DNA from 3 places in the Paenibacillus sp. YYML68 genome. Region 3 is predicted to be linked to each of the others. Evidence: riboswitches for the same ligand, from Rfam matches in the RefSeq annotation. Region 3 holds a riboswitch; each other region holds the start of a gene.
The links. Region 3 has a riboswitch for cyclic di-GMP ahead of PAE68_RS15795 (C40 family peptidase). Riboswitches for the same ligand answer to the same signal wherever they lie in the genome.
Positions count from the first base shown of each region.

Region 1 (3,277 bases), 450 kb from region 3:
CTCATCACACAACACCTCTCTTTCACCGTCGAAGCTTAGTATGGCTCGAATACGCAAATCTATTCAGAAGCCAGCATGAATTAATATTTACCAAATTCCCAGTCACTTAGTGCGATGTATTTCGACCGAGCATACTTCCCCTTCTGCGTATCCACTTCACTCATCGTGTCGTGATTGCGCGACGGCTGCTCCATGCGAGTCTCTCCTTTGCGAGGTCTGGTATCGGGGCACCTGTGCAGCTGCTCGGAGCATAATCGATTAAGCGTCCGCCGCAGAGCAGCAGCTGAAGTAAGACCGGGCCTGCAATCTCCGAGCGCACAAGCTCATCCAATCGGATCGCGGGTCCCGGTCTTATTCAACACCTACCTCGGGCGTGCTGGGGCACCTCGGTTAATCCAATAGATACTCATGCCCACGAGCACCGCTCCGACCGCCGTCTCCGCGTGGATCGGCTCATCGAGAAGCAAGTATCCGCACAGCACACCGAACAAGGGAGCGAGGAACAAGTACGCGCTCGTACGCGCCGGGTCCCCTTGGGAGAGCAGATAGAACCAGAGCGCAAACTGAACGATCGATCCGATAATTGCTAAGTACAGCAGCGACGTGACGGATACGACATGGATAGACAGCTTAATATCCTCCACAAGCAGACTGCTGCCAGTCAGCACGAGCCCTCCGAATAGCATCTGGTACGCCGTCAGCACCCATATGCTGCAGAACGACCCGAACCGCTTGACCAGCAGTGTAGCTACGGCCCAGCTGATCCCGCCCATCAGGCCGATCGCCGTACCGCTGCTCCATTGGGACAAGCCGAGTACGACCATCCCCAACGCTCCAATCCCAACGCCAGCCCATTGCAGCGCACGATATGTCGTCTTGAGCCATAGGCTGCTCAGCAAGACGACGAACAGTGGATTCATGAACGTCAGAATCGATGACTCTCCCGCCGTAATCGTCCGCAGGCTGACGAAGATGCAGCCCATCACCCCGACCGTCTGGAACAAGCCGATGACGGCGATTTTGCCCCAATCGATAAGACATCTGGGGTGCTCATACTTCACAACGAATATAGCCATCAGACCACCGGCCAGCACGAAGCGCAAGCCAGCTAGCAGCAGCGGGGAAATATGCGCCACCCCGATCTTGCCGACGACGAAGGAGGAGCCCATCAGGGCGGTCGTTACGATGAGCAGGGCTGCGAACATATAACGGTTCATAGTGGTCACCATCCTGTTCAGACTCAAAAAAAATGGATATGCTAAAATTGTCCAACCGCACATCTATTGACAAATACAGCGCTTTACTCGACAATATGCTTAATTGTCACATCCACGATACTAGCAAACTTGTCGAAAGGCAAGGGCGCAAAGCTATGGGTCTACCGCGCTTGCTGGATAGCGCCACGATCGCCAGGCTGCCGAAAGGATGATTTTATTATGGTTGTACCTACCTCGCTCGACTATCAGATCGAGTACATGAAGCAGGAATTGGTCGACGTCGCTCTCAGCTATCAGATGAACCTCCAGCACGCCCGTGTGCTCGCGGTCAGTGAGCAGCTGGACAAGCTTATTGTTCAGGCACAGATGTTGAGGCGGAGGCTCGTTCAGTCAAGTCCATAGGGAACACCGGCAGGGAGGCGCGATCGCGCCTTCTTCTTTGTTGTATATGCTTATCGTCGGTACACGTACGCTCGTTACGAGATAGATGGACAGCATATGCAAAAAGCAGCCATAGCGGACGTCGAACGACGCCGAATATGGCTGCTTAGGGTTAAGCTTAGGGCTAAATACAATGACGTCATGGGAAGAACAGACCGCCTATTGCGACAGATGCACAACTCGGGACGTGCTTGCGCAAGCGCAGGTTGAACCCACCTAGTCTGCCGACTACTGGGCAGCCTGCTGCTGTGCAAGACGCGCCTCTGCACGCCGCTCCGCACGCTGCGCCTCAGTCATGCGCGGACACGTATAGCAATAAGTGCCGCCCTCCGTCTGGTAGTACAGGCAGCAAGCGTTCTTCATCTTCACCTGCTTCGAGCTGTCCTTCATATCCTCGATCAGGCGCACCTTCACATCGAGTGGATTGCGGGAACGGCCGAACACGTCAGCCGGCAGCTCCAGGCACAGCCTGCGGTAATCGTCCTTGATGATCGCCTGAAGCTCCTCATCGTGCGTCTCCTCCAGCCACAGCGGTACCGTGTAGTTGAAGCGAGTCGGCAGCTGCCCCCATAGCGAGCCGACGTCTGTTCCGGTAGCTGCAGCCGCAGCCTCCAGCATCGGTCGCAACGTGCGACCATACAGCTCGACCCATGTCTGCTGAAGCCACTCCGCTCTGGACGGAGGAGGCTCCTTATGAGTAGTAGACTGCTGAAGCTCGGGCCCGAGCAGCTTGAACGAGAAGACGGCGTAGTCCCCCTTCTCGTATAGCTGAAGCTCGAGCTGCTCAGGTGTGAAGCTCAGCGCTGTATCATAGATCGAGCAGCTGTATAGCTGAGCCAGCGCCGCATAGCCGAACCAGCCTGCCAAGTACGCCGCTGCCGCAGCAGGCTCCAGCGCCTTGATTCGTTGTCCGTAGATGTCCAGCAGCTGCCGCATCGTCTCCGGATCGGCCAGCTGCTCTGCTCGGCACGCGAACAGCAGCTTCCCCTCGAGATCATGCTGGCGCACTGCAAATCTCGTCTCCAGCTCCGTCCAATTTAGTCGCTCTGCCTTCCGTTGCACATTCATGACTTGAACTCCCCCTGCTCCTGTATAAATCAGCACGCCGCTTCTCGGCATGCATTGATAATGATTTTCAATTTCGATTATAGCAGGGGTGTCCGGTTATTTCCAACTTTTTCTCAACTTTTTTCAACACTTAATCACGGGTCGGCTTATCGGCAAGCTCGGCAATATCCTTCGATTGCGGCAGATCGTTCGAATCGAACTGCTCCTCCGCCTCTCGCGCCTGCCGCCGCAGCTCCTCTCTCTCCTGCAGCAACGCCCTCGGCTCCCGCTTGAACCGCTCCGTCAGCACGCATAGCTCCTCGTAGATCAGATAGAGCAATGTCACGATAGCGGCTATAGCTGCAGCGACGAGCAATGGACCGGCCAACGTAGCGAGCAGCATGAACAACACCATCGTCACGACAAAGTAAAAAAGCACCTTCATTCGATCATCTCCTATTCTTTCGCTAATGTCACTTGCTAACATACTCTGGTAACTGCTTACAGTCGCCATCACAATCCAGCTGCTTTATCTCGACTGAGGAAGCGTCCACAGCGCACAGCTATGAGCT
Region 1 is NZ_BQYI01000001.1:3,030,827-3,034,103, forward strand. Features, by position in the region: gene PAE68_RS13735 (DMT family transporter) at 363-1,217, opposite strand; cyclic di-GMP riboswitch class I at 1,330-1,422, shown strand; gene PAE68_RS13740 (aspartyl-phosphate phosphatase Spo0E family protein) at 1,437-1,619, shown strand; gene PAE68_RS13745 ((2Fe-2S)-binding protein) at 1,887-2,726, opposite strand; gene PAE68_RS13750 (hypothetical protein) at 2,857-3,150, opposite strand.
Region 1: another riboswitch for cyclic di-GMP. It lies ahead of PAE68_RS13740 (aspartyl-phosphate phosphatase Spo0E family protein); the one in region 3 lies ahead of PAE68_RS15795 (C40 family peptidase).

Region 2 (3,277 bases), 1.3 Mb from region 3:
TTGCCCGCGCTTGTCCTCAGGCGTCAGCTCGACGATGAGTGTACGTGAGGTGACCCACATCGCGCCCATCGCGATGCCGTACAGGCTGCCCGCCGCCCAAAAAACAGGCTCGCTTGTCGCCGTCGATGCTAGAGCGATTGAGCCCATCATTACGATTGCTACGGCCGATACGGCCGTCTTCGCTCCCGTGGCGCGCGTAATGTAGCCGAAGACGAAGGAGCCAATGATGCTGGATACGGTCGATACGAGGTAGAGCAGGATGAACTTGCCGGTCGAGAAGCCGATGACAGTCTTCGCATAGACGCCCATGACAGCAATCGCCGTCGCAACCGCATCGTTGAAGAAGAAATAGGCGATCATGAACAGAAACACGGCTTTATATGTGCGCGCTTCCTTGAACGTCGCTGCAATATCGCGATAGCCACTCAGGAACGATTGCTTCGGCTTGGCCGTGATTGGCTTAGCGGTTGTTTCCTTATACATGAAGAACAGTGGCAGAGAGAAGATGAGGAACAGCAACGCGCTCGGAATGAAGGCGTTATGGAAGCTGCTGCTGCCGACAAGCGGATAGACCGACAGGCCGACTAACGTACCGACGTAACCAACCGCGACGCCGAAGCCGGAGATGAGCGGGAGCTCCTTCTGGCTCCCGAGGTCAGAGATCATCGCATCATAGAAGACGAGACTGGAGCTGTAAAAAAATTTGGCAAGCATGAACGCAATAAGTACCAATGCAAGCGACAGCGGAATGCCGCCCAACGTAAGCTCCGTCTGCCAGTATGACAGTCCGCCCATTACAAGTGTACAGGCGATGCAGGCGATCGCCAGCGGCACAAGGAACGCCTTCTTGCGGCCAGTCCGGTCTATGAGAACGCCGTACAGCGGGGATAGCAGCACAAGAAGGAGGCTGGAGAGTGCGTTCGTGTACGTAATGAACGTGCTGGCGATCTGGTTCATCGTATCGCTGCCGCCTAGTACCTCCTGTAGATAGAACGGGAAGAAGATCGTAATAATATTGGAGGTGAAGATCGTGTTGGCGAAGTCAAACATCGCCCACGCCAAAATCGGCATGGAGAAAAACAGACTCATCGCCTTACGGGAGCCTAGAGCTGGTTCGGTCAGCTGGCTTTTTTCGAGATTCGGCATGGAGTACACTCTTCCTTTTCTATTCATTATCTTCGCTACATCATTCGTCCTAAGCTGTCAATATTCCTTGCGTTTTACATAAATTTAATGCTGGGCTTACTTGCTGTTCTATGTATTCGTCATGATTCAACAATTAGCAACAAAAGTAGTGATGGCATTGTACTAAGGCATTCGGTATAATGAAGGTAAATGTAAGCGTCACCAAATCTTGGGTCAGCTAAGCTCCATGCATATGCTCGATATTCGAATGTAATTTGGGGTTCAGCTTGTAATTTTTAGAAACGGTGATATAATACTTTTTACAAATGTTTGTAACCGACAAAGGCAAACTTGGCGAAAGCTAAGGACGCAAAGCTATAGGGACTACTGTAGGTGTACAAAGTCAGCCAGCTGCCGAAGGACAAGAGATGCACGGTACTCAGGTCCTCTTTAGGCATGAAGAAGGGGGCTATTTGTTTTGCTATGACAACAACATACGCCTGCGCACATACATCCTCGGGAATACAAGTCGATACGCATTATGTTAACAACGAAGTCGAAGAGGAGGTTGTTCACGACGTGAATCCAAAGATTATGGTCGTTGATGATTCACTCTTTATGCGCATGTTATTGAAGAATGTCATTCGTGAGCTCGGGTACGAAGTAACCATGGAAGCCAGTAACGGTGTGGAAGCGCTATCACTATACTCAGATGAAAGACCGGATCTCGTGACCTTGGATATTACGATGCCAGAGATGGACGGATTAACGGCGCTGGAGAAAATTAAAGATCTAAATCCGAACGCAAAGGTGATTATGGTGTCTGCTATGGGGCAGCAGGCTCTACTTATTCGGGCGGTCAGTATGGGGGCGAGCGATTTTATTGTGAAGCCGTTTAGTAAAGACCGTGTGAAGGAAGCGCTGAAGCGGGCATTTGCCGGATAAGACACGCTGTAAGCTAGAATGAATACATGCATGCAAGTGGATTAGGGGAATTCGTATGGGAATGAAATGGGAGCATCTACAGCAAGTCATACAGGTAACCACGGCTGAGCAGCTGCAGCAGTGTCTTCAGGTTCGATCTGAAGTGTTCGTGAAGGAGCAGGGCGTGCCAAGTGAGCTGGAGGTGGACGAGCTGGACGTATCGCCCGATGCGGCTAGGCACTTCCTGATGCTCGATGGCGAGGTGCCGATTGCGGCAGCCCGTTATAAAATGTATGACGCGCACACGGCGAAGCTTCAACGGATCGCGGTGCTGCCTTCCTATCGAGGACAGGGCCTCGGCAAGAGGCTTGTTCAACGGATGGAGGACGATATTCGAAGCAGGGGTATTGGTCGCGTGATGCTGGACTCCCAGACGCATGCAGCGCCGTTCTACACCTCGGCCGGATACAGCATACAGTCGGAGGAGCCGTTCCTGGATGCCGGGATGTGGCACGTTCGAATGACGAAGCAGCTCGCTTCATTTCCCGGGTAAGCGCAGTAATCGACAATATTCAGTCAGTGGACGTCGACCGTTCGTTCCAGATGCTAGAATAGCCGCATTCCATGAGTGGAGTGCGGCTATTGCTATGTCCCGTTAAGGCTTCGCTATAATCTCGAACGGTACAGGGGCAGACGTTGCGAGTACCTTCTCCTTCGAGTCGATCACCTTCACCTCGATCGGCATCGATTGATGCTTGCTCAGCATGGAGACAGGCAACACCGCCTCCAGCTTCTGCTCGCTGCGCCACGTCGTCTTCAGCTTCACGCCTGCGGCATAGACCTTACAGCCGAGCCCGAATCGACCGCCTTCAACGGTCAACGTTATGGGCTTAGCGTCTGGCTTTCCCTTCTGATGCTGAAGCTGCTGAGGCGAGATGCGGTCAATTACCGGCTTGCCATAGCCGAGCGTGAACGCTGGTTCGGCTCCTGACGGCACTGCTCCTAAGGCAGCTGCCTGCTGTAGCTCACGCTCCAGTATCGCTTGCTGCTTCTGCTCATACTCCTTGACTGTCGACTCGTCAATATGCAGCGACTCATATTGCTCCTTGGGCGGCAGCAGCGGCATGCGGGACGCCAGCGCGTTCAAGTAATCGGTATAGTCGTTGCCGTTCAGCTTGGCATGCTTCAGCACGTACGGTCCGAGGAACGAAGGGCTGATGTGCAGGTG
Region 2 is NZ_BQYI01000001.1:2,156,333-2,159,609, forward strand. Features, by position in the region: gene PAE68_RS09810 (MFS transporter) at 1-1,089, opposite strand, end outside; cyclic di-GMP riboswitch class I at 1,460-1,544, shown strand; gene PAE68_RS09815 (response regulator) at 1,705-2,070, shown strand; gene PAE68_RS09820 (GNAT family N-acetyltransferase) at 2,126-2,602, shown strand; gene PAE68_RS09825 (LTA synthase family protein) at 2,705-3,277, opposite strand, start outside.
Region 2: another riboswitch for cyclic di-GMP. It lies ahead of PAE68_RS09815 (response regulator); the one in region 3 lies ahead of PAE68_RS15795 (C40 family peptidase).

Region 3 (3,277 bases):
AACCTGGCTCTCTACATGGAGCTGCTTCGCACGAACAAGCCGCTTATGGATGTGACGCTGGAGCAAGTGCAGCCGGAGCATATGAAGGACGCGCTCGACTACTTGCGCGAGCAAGGCTATGCGGATTAACGACATATAAACGTAAGGCGCCAGACTGCAGCTTAAGCTGCAACGGCGCCTTACGTTTTTTCTTACACCTTACATGATGCGGTAGCCGTGCTCCTCTAGCGCGCTGCGAATCCCTTCCATGGACAACACGCTCTCGTCGTACTCGACGGTCACCATCTGATTCATCAGGCTGACGTTCGATTCAGCACCAACGCTGTGCAATACGCTTTGAACAGAATGGACGCAATCCTGGTTGGTCATGCCGGCAACCTTGAACTTCGCTCGACTCATGTCCTCACTCCTTGGCTTGGCCGTATTGGGCTTGAGATGTCAAGGTTAGTGTAGCTCATAAGTCGGCTGCACATGCATGCGTTGAATCGGTTATTATTTCATCGCACTGCCGCCGAACAGGAAGCGGTATTCCCAATGACGGCCAACGATGGAATCTGTGCGTACACCGCCCGATTCTGGAGAGAATGTATGTAGAATGTTGCCATCGCCAAGATAGATCGCTACGTGTGTGATCGTCTGGGTCGGTTTGTGGATGGACGCATAGTCCGCTGCGCTTGCCCCTGCATAAGACATGAAGAACATCAGATCGCCGCGCTTGAGCTGCTTCCAGTCTGTTGTCGTCGGGCTCATCGACTTCACGTAGTCGCCTTGACCACGGGAATCACCAGGCAGTACGACACGTGTGGCATCCCAGAACGATTGCTGCATCAGATCGGAGCAGTCGAACGTCGTAATATCGAAGCGCTCAGAGCCGAATTCGTAGGGCGTACCGGCATATTTGTTAATCTCACTAATGACCGATTCAATGCGCTCCTGCAGCGGAAGGACGATTCGGGTGACGGACGTGTTGACGATAATAAATTTGCTGCTGGAGCTCAGGAAGCCGACTACACCATTTTGATCTTGAGCTTTATACCAGCTGTCATTCATCTTCTCCAACACGAGTACTTCTTCTCCCGTTTGCAATGTGCGGATGCGGGAGGCTTCTGTAGTAGGAGCGGTACGGAAGTTAACGCTGGACACCGTTCTTGCATTACTGATGATGCTGATAAAGCGTTCACTGGATGTGACGAAGCCTGTCACACCATTGGCATCTGTAATATGGTACCAGTTCGGATTGACCATCGTTCGAACGGTGACGACCTCACCGGATTTCAAGTAGCGCATCATGTTGCTGGAAGTGCTCGGCTGGTCGCGGAAGCTTACCCCGGATATGGCCTTCGCCTTCGTCGGTACCGCTTCTTCGGCGAGCGCTGCTGGCAGCATGAATGTAAGCATCAGGAACAAGGAGAGCAGGAGTGCAGCGGATGTTTGTCTCATATAGATGTTTCCTCCTAGAATCATGGTGGTCATGCTGGCTGATGCTTGGTCGGTGTGGCACAGGAATGAAAAAAAGATATCCCCTCTCCGCCGAAGAAGGGATATCCCGGGTTCCCCTTCCTTCGGTAGCTGGCTGGCATAGCGCGTGAAGCGCCGTAGCCCCTGTAGCTTTGCGTCCCCGGCTTTCACCAGGTTTGCCTTTATCGAGAAGTATCGTAAATTGGTGCCCGTATGATTGGGTAAATTTACGAGTGTTCGTACTCTTATCTTAAATCGTGGGGGTACTTGTCGAAAATAGGCATAAAGAATCGAAAACATATCGAGATTGCAGATGTCCTAGTGCCTATTGACTGTGTGGTTTCATTTTCCAGCTAAAGAACGTTTGACTGTTTATTTACGTTTACTTTTTTTGCAAATAATAGTCCGAGTTAGCAGGTGAATGATGGATCTTTGTCGAAAGAAGACGATATAACGTTTTTAGGGGTGTAACATGCGTAGTCGAAGCGGGTATTGGATCATTTACGTGCTGCTCGGACTCTTAATGATCGGCTTCCTGTTAAGCCAGGCTAGCAGCAATACAGATGATGACGGAGTTGAAAGCTTGACGGAATGGGAATACGTATGGGCGCAGTCTGATTCACCACATAGTTCGATATTTGTTTCCGAGCAGGCACAATGGCAGACGGAGTCGCTTGACAAGCTCAACTCCGATCAGCCCAGCGATTCATCGGTAAAGTGGATCCGGTTTGTCGTTCCGTCCTTCGCAGCAAGCTCTCCATCTCTGCTGATGAACCGAGTGTACGGCCAGAACATGAGTGTATATATGAACGGTGTGCAAATTTATGTATCGACTCGCTCATATCCATACTTGATTAATAACGTCGTCGTGCCTCTGTCCAAGGAAGCATTCGGTAAGACGGTCTATGTGCGCCTTCAATCGAGCAAGGGCCAGCTCGGCTTCAGTGAAGTGATTCGGTACGGCGAGGACCACGAGCTGAGGAAGCGGCTGGATGCCAATTTGGAAAGTGTCATCATTGGGAGCGCATTTGTATTCATTGCCTTTACGATGCTGATTTGCACCGTATTTTTGAGGAGAACGCAGGCGACGTCTCAATGGATGCTTTTGACGGTCATCGTGCTGAGCGTAGGGATCATGTTTATTACGTATTCGCCCTATAGCTATTCCATTTATCAGGAGCATGGCGAGCTGCTTTTCATTTTGTTTGACTGCACGTTGCTTTCCATGCTGCCAGCCATTACTTATTTTTTTGAGAAAATTATCGGACCCGGCTACTGGGGCACCATTCGATTATTTCGCAATTTCCAGCTCTTGTACTCTCTGTATTGCGCCGTATTTTTGATGATGACGTGTTTACACGGTTATGCCGCGTACGAGGTCTATTACTTTTTCTCTGTGACACTGCTCGGGTATGTGATTATTGTGCAGTTCATCTTATTAGCAACCTCCACGATCATCAACGCCGTTAAGGGGAATCAGGAGGCGCATATTTTTGCAATCGGGTCTATCATGATGGCCGTTTCGGTCGTCATTGATGTGATCTGCTTCTACGTCTTCTATGCCGATTATGAGCTCTATCTGTGGAAATGGGGGGTAAGCTTCTTCGTCATCTCCTTGATCGTCGTCATGGGCAGGCGGCTTGCTCATTATTATGAGCAGGTCATCAATTACTCCCGAGAAGTGGAGCTGTATAACAACCAGCTGCAGCGATCGGATAAGCTGGAGGTGATCAGTGAGCTGGCTGCTTCCATTGCTCATGAGGTGCGCAATCCGCTTCAGGTGACAAGGGGCTTCCTGCAACTACTGTCTCAGAAAGTA
Region 3 is NZ_BQYI01000001.1:3,478,053-3,481,329, reverse strand. Features, by position in the region: gene PAE68_RS15805 (sugar phosphate isomerase/epimerase family protein) at 1-129, shown strand, start outside; gene PAE68_RS15800 (heavy-metal-associated domain-containing protein) at 199-399, opposite strand; gene PAE68_RS15795 (C40 family peptidase) at 493-1,440, opposite strand; cyclic di-GMP riboswitch class I at 1,562-1,649, opposite strand; gene PAE68_RS15790 (sensor histidine kinase) at 1,931-3,277, shown strand, end outside.